Regions from separate parts of the Mesorhizobium album genome, predicted to be linked through region 2. Evidence: predicted binding sites of a transcription regulator. Region 2 holds the regulator's gene; each other region holds the start of a gene.
What was found. The regulator PhoB, encoded in region 2, activates phosphate uptake and scavenging genes when phosphate is short. The targets are predictions, from matches to a motif close to TGTCATNNANCTGTCAT.

Region 1: a site for PhoB is predicted at 3,730-3,746, ahead of RFN28_RS19020 (DUF1045 domain-containing protein). Genes of this name have one in related genera too.
Region 3: a site for PhoB is predicted at 3,206-3,222, ahead of RFN28_RS00085 (ceramide glucosyltransferase). Genes of this name have one in related genera too.

The regions. Positions count from the first base shown of each region.
Region 1 is NZ_JAVIIW010000022.1:23,720-30,157, reverse strand. It holds gene iolD (3D-(3,5/4)-trihydroxycyclohexane-1,2-dione acylhydrolase (decyclizing)) at 1-1,105, shown strand, start outside; gene iolE (myo-inosose-2 dehydratase) at 1,260-2,174, shown strand; gene RFN28_RS19030 (DUF3329 domain-containing protein) at 2,239-2,451, shown strand; gene iolB (5-deoxy-glucuronate isomerase) at 2,824-3,636, shown strand; gene RFN28_RS19020 (DUF1045 domain-containing protein) at 3,785-4,492, shown strand; gene RFN28_RS19015 (alpha-D-ribose 1-methylphosphonate 5-triphosphate diphosphatase) at 4,524-5,663, shown strand; gene phnN (phosphonate metabolism protein/1,5-bisphosphokinase (PRPP-forming) PhnN) at 5,660-6,286, shown strand; gene RFN28_RS19005 (ABC transporter ATP-binding protein) at 6,332-6,438, opposite strand, start outside.
Region 2 is NZ_JAVIIW010000012.1:134,666-141,103, reverse strand. It holds gene RFN28_RS12915 (sugar ABC transporter permease) at 1-887, opposite strand, end outside; gene xylF (D-xylose ABC transporter substrate-binding protein) at 1,137-2,177, opposite strand; gene RFN28_RS12905 (ROK family transcriptional regulator) at 2,536-3,780, shown strand; gene phoB (phosphate regulon transcriptional regulator PhoB) at 3,781-4,470, opposite strand; gene phoU (phosphate signaling complex protein PhoU) at 4,490-5,197, opposite strand; gene pstB (phosphate ABC transporter ATP-binding protein PstB) at 5,219-6,022, opposite strand; gene pstA (phosphate ABC transporter permease PstA) at 6,019-6,438, opposite strand, start outside.
Region 3 is NZ_JAVIIW010000001.1:15,729-22,166, reverse strand. It holds gene RFN28_RS00105 (aspartate aminotransferase family protein) at 1-524, shown strand, start outside; gene argF (ornithine carbamoyltransferase) at 540-1,451, shown strand; gene RFN28_RS00095 (Hsp33 family molecular chaperone) at 1,575-2,606, shown strand; gene apaG (Co2+/Mg2+ efflux facilitator ApaG/CorD) at 2,708-3,100, opposite strand; gene RFN28_RS00085 (ceramide glucosyltransferase) at 3,321-4,466, shown strand; gene RFN28_RS00080 (ArsR/SmtB family transcription factor) at 4,501-5,433, opposite strand; gene RFN28_RS00075 (carbohydrate ABC transporter permease) at 5,503-6,393, opposite strand; gene RFN28_RS00070 (carbohydrate ABC transporter permease) at 6,393-6,438, opposite strand, start outside.

The DNA of each region.
Region 1 (6,438 bases), on a different contig from region 2:
GCTGGCGAAGCTGGTGCAAGGCGCCGGCATTCCCGTCTGCGAGACTCAAGGGGGAAAATCCTCGCTCCCCGACGATCATCCGCTCAACATGGCCGCGGTCGGCGTCACCGGCACCTCCGCCGCCAACCGACTGGCGGAAGAGGCGGATGTCGTGCTTGCCGTCGGCACTAGGCTGCAGGATTTCACCACCGGGTCCTGGGCGCTGTTCAAGAATGCGGGTCGTACGATCATTGGCCTGAATACCCAGGTCTTCGATGCCGGCAAGCACTGGGCGCTGCCGCTGGTCGCCGACGCCGCCGAAGGGCTTGCCGAGCTCAATGCCGCGCTGAAAGGCTGGAAGGCGCCGACGGCCTGGACCGACAACGCGCTGAAGGGCAAGACGGAATGGCAGGCGGCCGCCGCCAAGGTGACAGCCTCGACCAACGCCGCCTATCCGTCGGACGCGCAGGTGATCGGCGCCGTGCAGCGCGCGATGGGCTCGGGCGTCACCTTGCTGCATGCCGCCGGCGGCCTGCCGGGCGAATTGCACAAGCTCTGGCAGGCGGGCGCGCCGGGCTCCTACCATGCCGAATACGGCTTCTCGACCATGGGTTACGAGATCGCCGGCGGGCTTGGCGTCAAGATGGCGAAGCCCGACCAGGAGGTCGTCGTCATGGTTGGCGACGGCTCCTATCTGATGCTCAATTCCGAGATCGCCACATCGGTGATGCTGGGCTTGAAGCTCACCATCGTGCTCCTCGACAACCGCGGCTATGGCTGCATCAACCGGCTGCAGATGGCGACCGGCGGCGCCAACTTCAACAATCTCCTGAAGGACGCCCGCCACGAGGTGATGCCGGACGTCGACTTCGCCGCGCATGCGGCAAGCCTTGGCGCCGTCGCCGAGAAGGTGGCGTCGATCGCCGAATTGGAGACAGCGCTGGCCAAGGCAAGAGGCAACGACAAGACCACCGTGCTGGTCATCGACACCGATCCGCTGCTCTCGACCGAAGCCGGGGGCCATTGGTGGGATGTCGCCGTGCCGGAAGTCTCGTCGCGTAGCGAAGTGAACGCCGCGCGCAAGGCGTATGAGGACAAAAAGCAGATGCAGAGCATCGGTGATTGAAGCCGGCGCTGCCAACCCCCCTACCTCCTCTTTGTGGGGAGGTCGGACCGAAGGTCCTCCGGGTGGTGGTCGGCGCCGCACCCCCACCCCGCTGCTTCGCAGCGACCCTCCACAAGGGGGAGGGTAGGAACGAACCTGACACTGGAGTGACGACTTGAAAGCCAAACTGGGAATGTCCCCCATCGCGTGGTGGAACGACGATCTCGTGGAATTGAGCGATGACGTGTCGCTGGAGGAATGCCTGCGCCAGTCGCGCTCGGCCGGCTTCACCGGCATGGAGATGGGCCGTCGCTTCCCGAACGACCCGAAGGTGATGCTGCCGATCCTGAAGGAGGCCGACGTGACGCTCTGCGGCGGCTGGTTTTCCGGCACGCTGGTCAACGAGGACTTGGGCAGGAACAAGGATCGCATCCAGCCGATGATCGACCTGTTCAAGGCGGTCAACGCGCCCTGCATCGTCTATGGCGAGGTCGGCCGCTCCATCCAGGGCGACCGCTCCAAGCCTCTGGCCACCAAGCCCAAGCTCACCGACGACGAGATGAAGGCTTATAGCCGCCGCGTCACCGAATTCGGCGAATGGTGCGCCGACCAGGGCATGCCGCTCTCCTATCATCATCACATGGCGGCTGTGGTCGAGACCGAGCCGGAGCTAGACGCCTTCATGCGCCATTCCGGCGAAGGCATTCCGCTGCTGCTCGATGCCGGCCATCTCGCCTTTGCCGGCGGCGATGTGCTGCGCGCCATCGACAACCATCACAAGCGCATCAACCACGTGCATGTGAAGGACGTGCGCATGGGCGTGATCGACGGGCTCGACCGCACGAAGCAGTCCTTCCTCGATGCCGTGGCGCTTGGCGCTTTCACCGTGCCGGGCGACGGCTCGCTCGATTTCGGCGCCATCGTCCAGCGCTTCGCCGATTACGGCTATGAAGGCTGGTTCGTTGTCGAGGCCGAGCAGGATCCGAAGAAGAACCCGCCGCTGAAGATGGCTCAGGTCGGCCACAAAGAGCTGATGCGGGTGATGACGGCCGCCGGCTATACGGTGGAGACGCAGGGCTTCCCGGCGTAAACGGTGGATTTGCCACGGCGCGCGGTCTATCTGACACGCTTTGGGCAAATCCGGGATTGGCGCGATGAAAGACTATGAGCACCCCTTCTTCCGGCCGCTGTGGCGACGCATCGCCGTCGTCGCCGTCTGCCTGATCTGGTCGGTGATCGAGTTCGCCACCGGCACGCCGTTCTGGGGCGTCATTGCGCTCGGCTTCGCCGGTTACGCGGTGTGGCAGTTCTTCTACCTGTACAAGCCGGTTGAGGAGGCCAAGCCTCCAGCCGAGCAGAAGGAATGACTGATCCATGGCTAAGTTTCTACGGGTTGGATACTGGGTGCGTGGCGGATCGCATACGTTGGTGACTAGCCGAAACGCCTCTCGCTTCGTCATCCTGGGGCGAAGCGATGCGGCGCAGACCCCGGGATCCATGCCGTGACTTCAAAACACCCGCTGCGGTGCAGAATTCGGCTCCGCTGCGCTCTTCGATTGAGGTTACGGCATGGATCCTAGGGTCTCCGCGACGGAGCTGCGCTCCTGCTTCGCCCTAGGATGACGAAGTTGAGAGGCTTCAGCCAATCTCCAAGGTTTCCGGACAGTCCATCAAACGGTGAAACCTTGGCTGCAAAGCAGACCTGAAAATCGAAGTGTCGGGTAATTAGGGAGACAATAATGTCGAAACTGCTCGTCAAGGCCGACAAGGGCCACGGCCACGTCGCTCACGTCACCCCGCAAAGCGCCGGCTGGACTTATGTCGGTTTCGATCTCCACCGCTTGCGGCCGGGCGAGACCGTTGCCGGCAAGACGGGCGAGCGCGAGGTCTGCCTGGTGTTCGTCACCGGCAAGGGCAAGGCCTCGGCAAGCGGCAACGATCTCGGCCTGCTCGGCGAGCGCATGTCGCCCTTCGAGGGCAAGCCCTGGTCGGTCTATGTGCCGCAAGGCTCCGACTGGTCGGTCACCGCCGACACCGAGCTGGAGCTTGCCGTCTGCTCGGCGCCGGGCCTTGGCGGCGGCCTGCCGGCGCGTGTGATTGCGCCGGACGATCTCGGCCAGGAGGTGCGCGGCAAGGGCACGAACACGCGCTACGTCACCAACATCCTGCCCGAGGGCAAGCCGGCGGATTCGCTGCTGGTGGTCGAGGTCATCACGCCCGGCGGCCACACCTCCAGCTATCCGCCGCACAAGCACGACCAGGACAACCTCCCCGCCGAATCCTATCTCGAGGAGACCTACTACCACCGCCTCAACCCGCCGCAGGGCTTCGCCTTCCAGCGCGTCTACACCGACGCTGACAGGAACGGCGTGCGCGACCTCGACGAGGCGATGGCGATCGAGGATGGCGATGTCGTCTTGGTGCCGAAGGGCTATCATCCCTGCGCGGCCTGCCACGGCTACGACCTCTACTATCTCAACGTCATGGCCGGCCCGAAGCGGACCTGGAAATTCCACAACGCCGCCGAGCATGAGTGGCTGATGAAGGCCTAAGGTTACTCACCGCGCTCAAGCTATTGGTCCAGCTGGGAAAAATCGTCGGCTAAGGACCGCGAGGGTCTATTTGCCTTCGAAAACCCACGAAAGCTTCGTCAATCCGTCATGGAAATCGCCTATGGCAGCGGGCTGACGAGGACTTTCCATGCGCTACGCCATCTATTTCACCCCACGGCAGGACGAGCCGCTGGCGCGCATCGCCGCCAATTGGCTGGGCCGCGACCCCTTCGGCGCGGCAACGCGACCGGTCGAGGCCGTCGGTGAGCTGTCGGCGGCGGAGGTTGCCTTCCACACTGCCTCGGCACGGCGCTACGGGTTCCACGCGACGCTGAAGGCGCCGTTCCGGCTGGCGCCGAACGAGACGGAAGCCTCGCTGCGCGCCGCGCTCGTCGATTTTGCCGAAGCCGCACCGCCGGTCGTCATCCCCCGCCTCGTCGTCGGCCAGATCGACGGTTTCTTCGCGCTGGTGCCGGAAGCCCCTTTCGCGCCGCTCAACAGTTTCGCCGACGAAGTCGTGCGCGCTTTCGACCGCTTCCGCGCGCCGCTGACCGAGGCAGAGATCGAGCGGCGCAGCCCAGACTCGCTGAAGCCGGATGAGTTCCGCAACCTCTGCCAGTGGGGCTATCCTTACGTTTTCGAGACCTTCCGCTTCCACATGACGTTGTCCGGGCGCGTCGGGCCACAGGAAAGCCCACGTCTTCGCGCAGCAATCGACAGCCTGTTCGCGGAGGTGCTGCAGCACCCGGTGCCGGTGGATGCGCTGACGCTGTTCGTCGAGACCGAACCGGGCGCCCCCTTCATGGTGCTTTCCCACCATGAACTCGGCCGCCGACCGGCCAGAAAGACCGCCTGATGCTATTGCCCGAGACCAAGGACCGCCTGAGATGACCGCCGAGACCGTTCTGAACAACGCCCGCATCGTCCTGCCCGATGAGATCGTCGAGGGCTCGCTGCTGCTGCGCGATGGCCTGATCGCTGCGATCGAGCCGGGTGCCGTCCGCACCGGCGAGGACATGGGCGGCGACTACATCATCCCGGGCCTCGTCGAGCTGCATACCGACCATCTCGAAGGCCATTACGCGCCGCGCCCGAAGGTGCGCTGGAACCCGATCGCTGCTGTGCTTGCCCATGATGCCCAGGTGGCGACCGCCGGCATCACCACCGTGCTCGATGCCTTGCGCGTCGGCATGGACGAGGATGCCGATTTGAAGTCCGACGACGTGCGCAAGCTCGCCGACGCGATCGAAGACAGCGTGCGCCAGGATCGGCTGCGGGCCGACCATTTCATCCACCTGCGCTGCGAGGTCTCGGCGCCGGACTGTCTCGAGGCCTTCGCCAATTTCGAAACCGACGACCGGGTGAAGCTCGCCTCGCTGATGGACCATGCGCCGGGCCAGCGCCAGTTCGTCAACCTCGAGACCTATGCCTATTACTACCAGCGCAAGCTGAAGCTGACCGACCGCGACTTCCAGAAGTTCTGCGAGAAGCGGATGGCCGAATCGGCCATGAATTCCGGCCCGAACCGCGTCTTCATCTCCGCCGCCTGCCGCGAACGCGGCATCGTGCTCGCCAGCCATGACGACGCCACCGCCGGCCATGTCGACGAGGCGGTGGAGCAGGGCGTGCGTGTCGCCGAATTCCCCACCACCGAGGAGGCGGCAAGGGCCTCGAAGGCGGCAGGCCTCGGCGTGCTGATGGGCGCGCCCAACGTCATGCGCGGCTCCTCGCATTCGGGCAATGTGTCGGCGCGCGCGCTTGCCGGCGACGGCCTGCTCGATATCCTGTCTTCCGACTACATCCCCTTCAGCCTGATCCAGTCGGCCTTCTTCCTCGGCGATGTCGTCGAGAGCATCTCGCTGCCGCAGGCGGTCGCCATGGTGTCGAAGAACCCGGCCGACGCGGTCGGCCTTTCCGATCGCGGCGTTATCGAGCCCGGCCGCCGCGCCGATCTCGTGCGCGTGCGCGTCGACAAGCATGTGCCGGTCGTTCGCACCGTCTGGCGCGAAGGACGCCGGGTCGCATGATGGTTTCGGCTTTGATCGAACGCGAGCTCACCGAAACGCTTCCCATCCGCAACGGCGTCTTCGTCGCGGTCGTCGGGCCGAGCGGCGCCGGCAAGGACACGCTGATCGGTTATGCCAAGGCGCGCTTCGCCGACGAAACGCGGCTGGAATTCGTGCGCCGCGTCATCACCCGGCCGAGCGATTCGGCGAGCGAGGACCACGACACGCTGGCCGATGCCGCTTTTGCCGAGGCGGAAGCAGACGGCGCCTTCGCCATCTGCTGGGACGCGCATGGCCTGCGCTACGGACTGCCGGCCGATGTCGACTGGGCGGTCGCCAATGGCCATGTGGCCGTGGCGAATGTCTCCCGCGCGGTCATCCCTGCGCTGCGTGAGCGCTATGCCAATCTGGCGGTGGTTGAGATCACCGCCGCGCCGGAAATCCTCGCCAACCGACTTGCGGCGCGCGGCCGCGAATCGCGCGGCGAGGTGCTGGCCCGCCTGGCGCGCAGCACGAGCGTTACGCTTTCCGGTCCGGACGTTACCTCGATCGATAACAGCGGCGCGAAAGAGATCGCCGGCGAGCGCTTCGCCGAGGTGCTGCGCAAGGCGATGGCGTTCTCGGACCTGTCCAGCATGATCTGATTTGCTGGGCGCCGGTCCTGCAAAACGCCGCCGCCAGCGCCGCGGTCATTTGTTGAAATTCGCGATAAACTGCTTGAACTGCTGGGTGGGGGGACGGGCGAACATCTCTTTTGGCTCACCCAGCGAATCCACCTCGCCCTTGTGCAGGAACA
Region 2 (6,438 bases):
AGGCCGCCTTCGGGGACAGTGATGTTGTTGGCGGCGGCATAGCGGTTCACGATGCCAACGGGCCAGGGATAGGAATTGGCCAGCCACACCGCGCCCATGATGACCGCGCAGGCGACCGCGCCGAGCAACGTCTCGGCCCAGATCGGCCGCAGCGGGAAGCGGAACCGCTTGCGCTGCACCCGGCCGTTGAACAGCGCAAACACCACGGCAAGGCAGGCGACGACGCCGACGACCCAGCTCCATCTCGCACCGATCGAGCCCGCGGGCCCGCCGCCCATGAGCTGGTAGGTGGCATCGAGCGGCGCCACCGTCTGGCCGCTGGTGACCCACCAGGCAGCACCACGCCATACCAGCAGCCCGCCCAGCGTAACGATGAAGGCCGGCACATCGAGATAGGCGATGACGAAGCCCTGGAAGGCACCGATCAGCAGGCCCAGCGCCAGGCCGATGGCCAGCGCCAGCACCCAGATCCACGGATTGCCGAGCTCGAGCCCGACCATCCGCACCAGGAAATGCACCTGGGCAAAGCCCATGATCATGCCGATCAGCCCCTCGGCCGAGCCGACGGAGAGGTCGATGTTGCGCATGACGATGACCAGCACCATGCCGGAGGCCATGATGGCCACCGCCGAGGTCTGCACCGACAGGTTCCAAAGATTGCGCGGCGTGAGGAACGTGCGGCTGTCGAAATCGAGCGGATTGACGCCGAGCCGCAGACTCGAGATGACATGCAGGCCGATCCAGATGATCAGCAGCGCGCCGACCATGCCGAGCATGCGCGTGTCGAGTTCCGTCGCCTTGAGGAAGCGCCCGACGGCGCTGAGTTCGGATGCACGCGCGCGATCCGCGGCCGGGTTGGCGGCGGCATCAGAGGTCGTATCGGTCATGATATCCTCCCACCGGCTTGCCGTCTGTCGCGGATCGCCGGACCACGATGCTAAAGCAATTCCAGGAAAAGTGCGTCACGGTTTTGCGTCTGGAATTGCGTCGAAAACAAACGGCTGGAGCAGTCCGGCGATCATATCGGACGGTGAACTGCTCCAATGGCCCTTCCCGGCTTCAGTGCAGCCGAAAGCCTTCAAGAACGCCGCGGCTTTTTGGGCCGCGGCGCTGCGTTGGAACCTTGGCCGGCCGGTTTAATTGCAGACCGCGACGCTTCCGGCGGCCACACCGGCGCAGACTTCGTCCTTCTTGATCCAGCCGGCGTCGATGACCACGTTGAGATTGTCCTTGGTGATCGCGACCGGCGTCAGGAACAGCGACTTGACGGTGTTGCCGCCAGGCGTCGTGAAGTCCTTGGCGCCAGCGATGTCGGCCATCTTCTTGCCGTCGGCGAGCTGCGAGGCGATCTCGGCGGCGTTCTTGCCAAGCTCGCGCGCATCCTTCCACACCGACACGGTCTGCGTGCCGAGCGCGATGCGGTTGAGCGCCGCGTGGTCGCCGTCCTGGCCGGAGACCGGAACGGTGCCGGCAAGCCCCTGTGCCGTCAGCGCCGCGACGACGCCGCCGGCGGTGCCGTCATTGGCCGCCACGACCGCGTCGACCTTGTTGTCGTTGGCGGTCAGGAACTGCTCCATGTTCTTCTGCGCGTTGGCGGGCAGCCAGCCGTCCGTATAGGCCTCGCCGACATTCTTGACCTTGCCGCTGTCGATGGCCTCCTTCAGCACTTCCATCGAGCCCGAGAACAGGAAATCGGCGTTCGGATCGGCGCCCGAGCCCTTTATGAAGACGTAGTTGCCTTCGGGCTTGGCCTTGAACACCTCGCGGGCCTGCATGCGGCCGACTTCCTTGTTGTCGAAGGTCAGGTAGAACACGTCCTTGTTCTCGATCAGGCGGTCGTAGCCGACCACCGGAATGCCTTCGTCGAGCGCCTTCTGCACCGCCGGCCCGATCGCCGAGGCGTCCTGCGCCAGGATGATCAGCGCATTGGCGCCCTGCGAGATCAGGCTTTCGACGTCGGTCAGCTGCTTGCCCGGATTGGACTGCGCATCGGCGGAGATGTACTTGTCGCCGGCGGCCTCGATGGCTTTCTTCATCGCCGCTTCGTCGGTCTTCCAGCGCTCTTCCTGGAAATTCGACCACGAAACGCCGATCACCTTGTCTTTCGCCTCTGCGACCGACACCAGCGTCAACGACATGGCGACACCCGCCAGAATGGCGGCTGCGAATCTCTTCATGATTTCCTCCCTGCGCCACTTGCGGCGCGACCCAGACTGGCCCGAAGGCCGGCATAGAGGCTTTTTTTCGAGCCTCGAAAAAATACTGGTCCAACGCCGAAGCGCTGTCAACTGCGATTTTGATGGTTTTTGAGGTACCGCGAACTTTTTTTCGAGATCCGCAATAAATAATGACAGCCCCACCGGCTTCTGCCACTATCCCGGAATTCCGGGAAGGAAGCGCGCAGCGATTTTCGGCACGGAATTGAACCAGGCAAAATCCAGCGCGGTCCGGCGTCATATCGAGGACGGGACCGATCTGGCGCGTCGCCGACGGCCCATGCAATATCAAGAGGCCGCGCTGACCGGGAGGAAGAAAATGTCGGTCGGGATCCGCCACGACGACCTGCGCCGGCGCAACCGCGCCATGGTGCTCTCGGCCGTGCGCCGGGCCGGCCAGCCGTCGCGGACGGAGATCGCCGCGACCACCGGGCTCAGCCACTCGACCATTTCGGCGATCTCCTCGGACCTGATCCAGGAAGGCATCCTGACCGAGAGCAAGCCGAGCGAGACCGCCTCGCTGAAGCGCGGCCGGCCGCAGGTTGGCCTCGCCCTCAATCCCGAGGCGGCGGCGGTGGTGACGGTGGTGCTGTCGCTCAATTTCCTCTCCGTCGCCGTCATCGACTATGCCGGCCAGGTTATCGCCGAGGAACAGCGGCGCCTCGATACGCTGACCATGCCGCGCGACGAGCTGATTGGCGAATGCACAGCAATCGTCCGGCGCCGGCTGGAGGACCCCGACCTCGATGTCGGCAGCGTCGCCCGCATCGCCATGGGCATCCAGGGCATCACCGATTCTCATGCCCGCGCCATGCTGTGGTCGCCGATCACGCCGCTGACCGATATTCCCTTCGCCGACATTCTGGAAAAGGAATTCGGTATTCCGGCCACCATGGAGAACGACTGCAACATGATGGCGGTGGCGCTGCAATGGCGCGATCCCGACCGCTATCGCGACAATTTCATCGCCATCCTGCTCTCGCACGGCATCGGTATGGGTCTGGTGCTGAAGGGCGAGCTCTTCACCGGCACGCATTCTTCCGGAGGCGAGTTCGGGCACATGATCCACCGTCCGGGCGGCGCGCTCTGCCGCTGCGGACGCCGCGGCTGCGTCGAGGCCTATGCCGGCAACTACGCCATCTGGCGCAATGCCAAAGGGATGAGCGAGAACTCCGAGCCGGTCGACGTCAGCGATGCCGACATGCGGGCTCTTGCCGCCAAGGCGCGCGAGAGCGCCGGACCGGAGCGCGAAGCCTACCGCAAGGCCGGCGAGGCGCTCGGCTTCGGCCTTGGCAACCTGTTCGCGCTGATCGACCCGGCACCGGTCGCCATGGTCGGCGTCAGCGCCGCGGCGTTCGACCTGATAGAGCCGGCGCTGCGCGAGGCCATCGCCCAGACCGCAGGCGGCCAGCATTCGAAGTCGATCTCCTTCGACACCGAGCCGAACGAATTGCCGCTCATCCGCGAAGGCTGCGCCATGCGCGCGCTCACCTTCGTCGACCAGGAGATCTTCGCGCCGGGCGTCCATGCGAGGACCGGTGCAACCGGGAAGAACGTCGCCTGATCAGTCTTCCCTGATCGCGTAGCCCGCCCCGCGAATGGTGCGGATGACATCGGGCATGCGGCCGTTGTTGACCGCCTTGCGCAGACGCCCGACATGCACGTCCACCGTGCGTTCGTCGATATAGATCGTCTCGCCCCAGACATTGTCGAGCAGCTGGCTGCGTGAGAACACCCGGCCGGGATGCCGCATCATGAATTCGAGCAGCCGGAACTCGGTCGGGCCGAGCCTGATCTCGCTCTTCTTGCGGTAGACGCGGTGCGATTCACGGTCGAGCACGATGTCGCCGACCTTGAGCACGCTGGACAGCACCTCCGGCTTGGCGCGGCGCAGCAGCGCCTTGACCCTGGCCATGAATTCCGGCGTCGAGAACGGCTTGACCAGATAGTCGTCGGCACCCGTCGAGAGGCCGCGCACCCGGTCGCTTTCCTCGCCGCGCGCCGTCAGCATGATGATCGGCAGCCGCTCGGTCTCGGGCCGCATCCTGAGGCGACGGCAAAGCTCGATGCCGGAAACCGCCGGCACCATCCAGTCGAGCACCAACAGGTCGGGCACGTTCTCCTGCAGGCGGATCTCGGCTTCGTCGCCACGGGTCACCACCTCGACCTGATAGCCCTCGGATTCGAGGTTGTAGCGGAGCAGCACCCCCAGCGGCTCCTCGTCCTCCACCACCATGATGCGTGGCGCGATCATTTGGCAGTCACCTTCGTTGTCAGGCCGCCGGCGCCGGCATCGCCGTCTCGTCCTGCTTCGGACGATTCGCGGGCAATTGGGTGCCGGTCAGCACGTAATAGGCGTTCTCGGCGATATTGGTGACATGATCGCCGATGCGTTCCAGATTCTTGGCGCAGAACAGGAGATGCGTGCAAGCCGTGATGTTGCGCGGATCCTCCATCATGTAGGTCAGGAGCTCGCGGAAGACGGAGGTGTATTTCACGTCGACGCGCTCGTCGTCGTTCCTGAGCTTGGCGAGCGCCGTGGCGTCGCCCGCCGTGTACTCCTCGATCACGCCCTGGACCTGGATCAGCACCAGCTGCGCCATCGAATCGATGGAGTGCGAAAGGTCGCGCGGCGCGGTGCTGACGCCGACGGAGCCGACGCGCTTGGCAATGTTTTTGGCGAGATCGCCGATGCGTTCGAGGTCGCCGGCCATGCGGATCGCGCCGACCACGTTGCGCAGGTCGTCGGCCATCGGCTGGCGCTTGGCGATCAGCGTGATGGCGCGGTCGTCGAGCTCGCGCTGCCTGGCGTCCATGATGGCATCGTCGGAGACCACGCGCTGCGCCAGCGCGTTGTCGGAATTGAGCAGAGCCTTGGTCGACGCGCCGACCATGGAGCCGGCAAGATCGCCCATGTCGCGGATGAGCCGGCTGATCTGCCTCAAATCCTCGTCGAAGGAAGCGACGGTATGTTCGGCCATGATGAATGTCCTCGTATGAACTCAGCCGAAGCGGCCGGTGATATAGTCCTGCGTGCGCTTCTCGCGAGGCGAGGTGAAGATCTTCTCGGTGCGGTCGAACTCGACCAGCTCGCCGAGATACATGAACGCCGTCTGCCGCGACACGCGCGCCGCCTGCTGCATGTTGTGGGTGACGATCACGATCGTGTAGTCGGCCTGCAGCTCATCGATCAGCTCCTCGATCTTGGCGGTCGACAGCGGATCGAGCGCCGAAGCCGGCTCGTCGAGCAGAATGACTTCCGGCTTCACCGCCACGGTGCGGGCGATGCAAAGCCGCTGCTGCTGGCCGCCGGAGAGGCTCTGGCCGCTGGCGTTGAGCTTGTCCTTGACCTCGTTCCAGAGCGCGGCGCGCTTCAGCGCCGACTCGACGCGGTTGTCCATCTCCGCCTTGCTGATCTTCTCATACAGCCTGACGCCGAAGGCGATGTTCTCGTAGATCGACATCGGGAACGGCGTCGGCTTCTGGAACACCATGCCGATCTTGCTCCTGAGCAGGTTGAGGTCCTGCGACCGGTCGAGGATGTTCTTGCCGTCAAGCAGCACCTGGCCCTCTGCGCTTTGCTTCGGATAGAGCTCGTAGATGCGGTTCAGCACGCGCAGCAGTGTCGACTTCCCGCAGCCCGACGGCCCGATGAAGGCAGTGACGCTGCGTTCGGGCAATGACAGGTTGATGTCCTTCAGCGCCTTCGACTGGCCATAGTAGAAGTTGAGGTTCTTGACTTCGATCTTGGCCTTCTCCACGGCGGTGTCGGCTACGTTCAGATCGGTGGACAACATCGGTTTCATCTGTCCTCTCTGCGTCCGGTGAGGCTGCGGGCGAAGATGCTCAGCCCGAGAACCGTCAGGGTGATTATGAGTGCGCCCGTCCAGGCCAGTTGCTGCCATTCCTCGTAGGGGCTTAGGGCGAACTGGAAGATGGTCACCGGCAGGCTGGCCATCGGCGCGTTGAGATTGCTCGACCAGAACTGGTTGTTGAGCGCGGTGAAGAGCAGCGGCGCCGTCTCGCCGGAAATGCGGGCGATCGCCAGCAAGATGCCGGTGACGATGCCGGAAAGTGCCGCGCGATAGGCGACCGAGCGGATCACCACCCAGCGCGGCGCGCCGATGGCGGTGCCGGCTTCGCGCAGCGCGTTGGGCACGAGGTTGAGCATGTCCTCGGTGGTGCGCACCACGACGGGGATCACCAGGATGGAGAGCGCCAC
Region 3 (6,438 bases), on a different contig from region 2:
AGCTGTTCGCGCATGAATGGGCCGGCGTGACGCCCGACCTGATGGCGATCGCCAAGGGCATAGGCGGCGGCTTCCCGATGGGCGCCTGCCTCGCCACCGACGAGGCCGCGACCGGCATGACGGCGGGCGTGCACGGCACCACCTTCGGCGGCAATCCTCTGGCGATGGCGGTGGGCAATGCCGTGCTCGACGTGGTGCTGGCCGACGGCTTCCTCGAGGACGTACAGCGCAAAGCGCTGCTCCTGAAGCAGGGCCTTGCGTCGGTCGCCGACGAATATCCCGACGTCATCGAAGGTATCAGGGGAACCGGCCTGATGCTTGGGTTGAAATGCGCCATGCCCAACGCCAAGGTGAACATGGCGCTGCGCGATCAGCACCTGCTCGCCGTGCCGGCCGGCGACAATGTCATCCGCCTCCTGCCGCCGCTCACTGTCACCGACGCCGAGATCGGCGAGGCGCTGGATCGCATTCGCGCCGGCGCCAAGGGCCTGACCGACGCCATTGCCGCCGAAGCCGCGAAGTAATTCTGGAATTTGCCGATGAGCGTTCGTCATTTCACCGACCTGTCCGCCGTTTCCGCAGGCGACCTGCGCATCATGCTGGACGACGCGGTGGCGCGAAAAACCAGGCTCAAGGCCGGCGAGCGTTCGAAGCCGCTCGAAGGCAAGGTGCTGGCGATGATCTTCGACAAGCCTTCGACGCGCACGCGCGTTTCCTTCGATGTCGGCATGCGCCAGCTCGGCGGCGAGACCATCATGCTGACCGGCACCGAGATGCAGCTCGGCCGTTCCGAGACCATCGCCGATACCGCCAAGGTGCTGTCGCGCTATGTCGACGCCATCATGATCCGCACCACCTCGCATGACCGGCTGCTGGAGCTCACCGAAAACGCGACCGTGCCGGTCATCAACGGCTTGACCGACGACACCCATCCCTGCCAGCTGATGGCCGACATCATGACCTTTGAGGAGCATCGCGGTCCGGTGGCCGGCAAGACCTTCGCCTGGACCGGCGACGGCAACAATGTGCTGCACTCGCTGCTTGAAGCCTCGGCGCGCTTCCGCTTCAATCTCAACGTCGCGGTGCCGGAGGGCAGCGAGCCGTTCGAGAAATATGTCGACTGGGCAAAGACCAATGGCGGCAAGGTCAAATTCGCCCGCTCGGCAGAGGAGGCCGTCGACCAGGCCGATTGCGTCGTCACCGACAGCTGGGTGTCGATGGGCCAGGAGCATCGCGCCCGCGGCCACAACGTCTTCCTGCCCTACCAGGTCAACGCCGCTCTGATGGCCAGGGCGAAGCCCGACGCGCTGTTCATGCATTGCCTGCCGGCGCATCGCGGCGAGGAGGTCACCGACGAGGTCATCGACGGGCCGCATTCGGTGGTGTTCGACGAGGCCGAGAACCGGCTGCATGCCCAGAAGGCTGTGCTGGCCTGGTGCCTGGGCGCTTGATCGGGGCTGACTTGACCGGGCCCAACTTGATCTGGGCCAACTTGATCCGGGACTATGTGATGCCTATTTGCGGGCCATCACGCAAATCGAACGCGCTTCGACCCATGCCGCCTGGAAAGCGGGATGGACGCGCCCCGGAGTTTTGTCATGCTGGAAACCCGTCTAATGGCTGAGCATCAACCCAAACTCGGTGAATTCGGCTTCGCCGGCGACGACCATGTCGTGCCTTACGAGGTGGCGCCGCTGGATGTGCGCGGCCGCACGGTGCAGCTCGGGCTGATGCTCGACGCCATCCTCAGCCGCCACGACTATCCCGAACCGGTCGCGCGCCTGCTGGCGGAGGCCTGCGTGCTGACGGTGCTCCTCGGCACGTCGCTGAAGTTCGAGGGCAAGTTCATCCTGCAGACCCGCACCGACGGACCGGTCGACATGCTGGTGGCCGATTTCACCACGCCGAATGCGCTGCGCGCCTATGCGCGCTTCGACGCCGGCCGGTTGCAGGCGCTGATTGCCTCAGGCGAGACCTCGCAGGAGAAGCTGCTCGGCACCGGCGTTCTGGCGCTGACCATCGATCAGGGTGCGCACACGCAGCGTTACCAGGGCATCGTCCAACTCGACGGCACATCGCTTGAGGAAGCCGCGCGCATCTATTTCCGGCAGTCGGAGCAGATTCCGACCGATATCAGGATGTCGGTCGCCAAGCTGGTGACGCCGGCTCCCGGCGGCGCCCGCGAGCAATGGCGCGCCGGCGGCATCCTTGCGCAGTTCCTGCCGCAGGCGCCGGAGCGCATGCGCGTGCCCGACATTTCGGGCGGCGACGGCGATCCGCGAGAGGTGACGCACGAGCCGGCCGACAATTCCTGGCAGGAGCTGCTGGCGCTGCTCGGCACCATCGAGCCGACCGAGCTGATCGATCCGACGGTGGGCGCCGAGCGGCTGCTCTACCGGTTGTTCCACGAGCATGGCGTGCGCGTCTTCCGTGGCGTGCCCGTCGCCGACCAATGCTCCTGCTCGCGCCAGAAGATCCGCGGCATCCTCGAAGGCTTTTCGGCCGAGGAGATCGAGCAAAGCACCGAGGATGGCGGCATCCGCGTCGCCTGTGAGTTCTGCTCGACGCAGTACGACTTCGATCCGGCGGAGTTTGCGGCAGAGTGAGATCGTCCTTCTCCCCATTTTACGGGGAGAAGGTGCCCGAAGGGCGGAAGAGGGGCGGCGCCAATTTCTGGTGATGGCCGCACATCCAGCGATCTTCGATCCTAATTCACCGTCCGTCTTGTCCCCGGCATGTCGAGGGAGAAGGCCGGGATGGCGACGTCGAACGTCTCGCCGCGTCCGTTGCGCATCGTGTAGTGGCCAACCATGATGCCGGACGGCGTCGAGAGCGGGCATCCTGACGTGTACTGGTAGCTGTCGCCGGGGTTGAGTTCCGGCTGGTCGCCGACGACGCCGGCGCCGCGCACTTCCTCGACGCGGCCGCGCCCGTCGGTGATGTGCCAGTAGCGCGACAGAAGCTGCACGAACTCGTCCGACCGGTTGTCGATCGTCACCTGATAGCCCCACACATAGCGGTTCTCGGACGGATCGGAACGATCCTCCAGGTAGAACGGCCTGACCTGCACTTCGATGTTGCGCGTGACGGCGCGATACATGGGCCTCTCCGGTTTGCCGGCTTAGGGAACATTTACCGCGCTTCGCGGTTGTTAGACGAAGCGCCGTCCATCCTGCCAGCTTCCAGCGCAGTTGTCGAAAAACAATGTCATTTAAGTGACACATGACAATGTTGGTGTGCACAAACCATGCGGGCGACTCGGGCGCTCTGTCGACTGATGAGACGGCCGCGGGCGGCCCTTCCGGAGTGACCAGAACTCGATGGAACTGACCTTTGCAGCCGCCTTTGCTTCGTCAGCCCTTCTTCTTTCCAATTTTGCCAGCATCCTGCTCGCCTCGTCGCGATTGAAGCCCAGGCGCCTCATTCCCCCGCCCCGAGGCAAGCAGCCGCCGGTCTCGATCATCGTGCCGTCGCGCGGCGTTGAGCCGTTCGCCGAGGAAACGCTCGAGCGCGCCTTCTCGCTCGACTGGCCGCGCTATGAGCTGATCTTCTGCGTCGCCCAGCCGGAAGACCCCGTGGTCAAGTTGATCGATGCCGCAATCGCGCGCTTCCCAAACGTTGCGGCGCGGCTCTTGATCGGCGAGGACAGGATCAGCGCCAATCCCAAGCTCAACAACTGCGTCAAGGGATGGCAGGCGGCACGGCACGACTGGGTGGTCCTTGCCGATTCCAACGTGCTGATGCCCAAGGACTATGTCCAACATCTGATGGCGGCCTGGCGGCCGGAAACAGGCCTCGTCTGCTCGACGCCGATCGGCTCGCGGCCGGACGGCTTCTGGGCCGAAGTCGAGTGTGCCTTCCTCAACACTCTGCAGGCGCGCTGGCAATATGCCGGCGAAGCGCTGGGGCTTGGCTTCGCCCAAGGCAAGAGCATGCTGTGGAACAAGCCGATGCTCGATGAAAATGGCAGCATCCACGCGCTTGCTGCCGAGATCGCAGAGGATGCGGCGGCGACCAAGCTGGTCAACAGCCTGGGGCTGCGTGTCAATCTCGTTGCCTCGCCCTTCGAGCAGCCGCTCGGCCAGCGCACGCTTGCCGAAATCTGGTCGCGCCAGGCGCGTTGGGCGCGGCTGCGCCGCGTCACCTTTCCTCTTTTTTTTGCGCCCGAGATCCTGACCGGCGTGGTCGTGCCGCTGATCTTCGCGCTGATCGCGGCAAAAAGCGCCGGCGTCAGCCTCCCCACCACGGCGCTCGGCGTGCTGGCGATCGCCTATGTGCCGGAATGCCTGCTCGCCTGGTCCAAGGGCTGGTACCTGTCGCTGCGCAGCGTCACCGCGATGATCGTGCGCGACGTAATGCTTCCCGTCATCTGGGCGCGCGGCTGGCTCGGCGGCGCGGTCGAATGGCGCGGCAACGCCATGACCATCCCCACCAAGGCAATGACCGAGCTGGAGGAGAGCATCTGAGCGCTCCAAAGGGACGCGAGCGCCCCGTCTGTCGTCAGCGACCGAGCTCGAGCCGCATGACTATATCTTGGTCATAGTTGCCAAAGCCGCGCCCAAATATGTTGACGCCGCCGGGATGCTTCGCCTTAGCGTCGATGCCGATCCTCATCCGGATCGAGCGATGCTCGGTGATGCCGAGGTCGTTCATCGTGACGTCGGAGATTCTGACGCCGTCGATGAAAGATCCCGACTGGCCGATCCGCCAGCTCTTCAACTTGCCATATTGTGAGCCCGCCAGCTTCCACCAGCTGGGCGTATAGACACCGCGCTTGTCGCCATAGTCGCCCGGCGACGTCCAGGTGCCGACCGCAACGTCGTTTACCCAAAGCGTGAGGTCGGAAGGCCAGTCCATATTGGTGCCGGGCACCTCCGACGAGAGCTCCATCGAGAACTCGATCGACTCTATCCGGGCATTGAGCAACTTGGCGTTGTTCGGAAATTTGTACTCGACGCTGCCCATTCCGAACCAGATGAGCGCCGCCTGGACGCGCGCAGGATCGAGGAAGGAATCAGGGACGTCCAGGAGGCCGATCACGCCATCGGTCGAGCAGAGACCGCAAGGCGGACTGACCTCGACGGATGTGAACAGGCCGAGCGGCATCGCGACTTCGATGATCTTCGCGTCGCGTTGAAGTTCCTCTTCCGCCTCGAACCGCACGATGATCTCATCGAAGCGGGCCGAACAGATCTTTTGATGGCCCTTCCTGGCCTTAACGGCCTCAGTCGCGATCAGGCCTGCTTCCTCGAGTGTCTGTACGTTGATGGCGACCGTCGATTGCGGCAGCTCCAGCCGGCGGGTGATGTCGTTGACGTTGAGCGGGCCTTCGCTGCGCAGGAGCTTTAGGATGCGTATGCGGATCGGTGACGCCAGTCCCTTCAAGATCTCGATGTCGTCCTCCGGATCGATGGTGAGGAAGTTGGGTTTCATAGACGACGGCGACCTGAGCGGGAAAGGAGGCAGTGTTTATATCATAATTTCTGATAGTCAAACGGATGGTCAGCCTTTGATGCCGGCCGAGAGCGTTATCGCCTGGGTCACGCGGCGCTGGAAAATCAGATAGGCCAGCGCAACGGGAAGTCCTGCCAGCACGGCGCCGGCCAGCTCGCGCGCATACTGGACACCGAAGGCGGAGTGCACCTGCGTGACGCCGACCGTGATGTTCATCGTCTCTTCGGAACTCTGCGCCAGGAACGGCCAGAGGAAAGCATTCCATGCGCCGATGAAGGTGATGATGGCCAATGCCGTGGTCACCCCCCAGTTCATAGGCAGGTAAATCTTGAACAGAAGCTGGAAATCGTTGGCGCCGTCCATGATCGCCGCCTCACGGAAGTCGCGCGGGATCGAATCGAAGAACTGCTTGTAGACGATGACGACGACCGGAACGATGAGCTGGGGAAGGATGATGCCGAGCCAGGTGTTGAGGGTGCCGAAATTCGACATCAGCACGAAGTGGGTGACTATCAGCGCCTGGATGGGCACCATGAAGCTCGCCATGATCGTCAGATAGAGCAAACGGCGGCCCGGGAAGCGCAATTGCGATATTGCATAACCGCAGGTGGCAGCCGTGAAGATGACGATTATGGTGACCGCTGCGGAGGTTACCAGCGAATTCAGGTACCAAAGTCCGATCTTCGTGTTCAGGAGAACGTAGGTGTAGGCCTCGAGGGTGAAGGTCTCGGGCCACAAGCGGACTCCGGGTTGAACGACCTCGTATTCCGGCTTGAGCGTGGTCACCGCGGCCCAATAGAGCGGAAAGGCCCAGATGATCGCGAATGCGAACGTCGCCAGCGTTAGAAGCAGTCCCGCGATGTCGAAGGCTCGTAGCTTGCGATGCCGGCCTTCGGCGCCGACGGTTGGCAGTTTGATGCGGCTGCTTTCGACACTCATCACTCGGCGCCCCTGGCGCGCAGTACCTGGTATTGCAGTACCGAG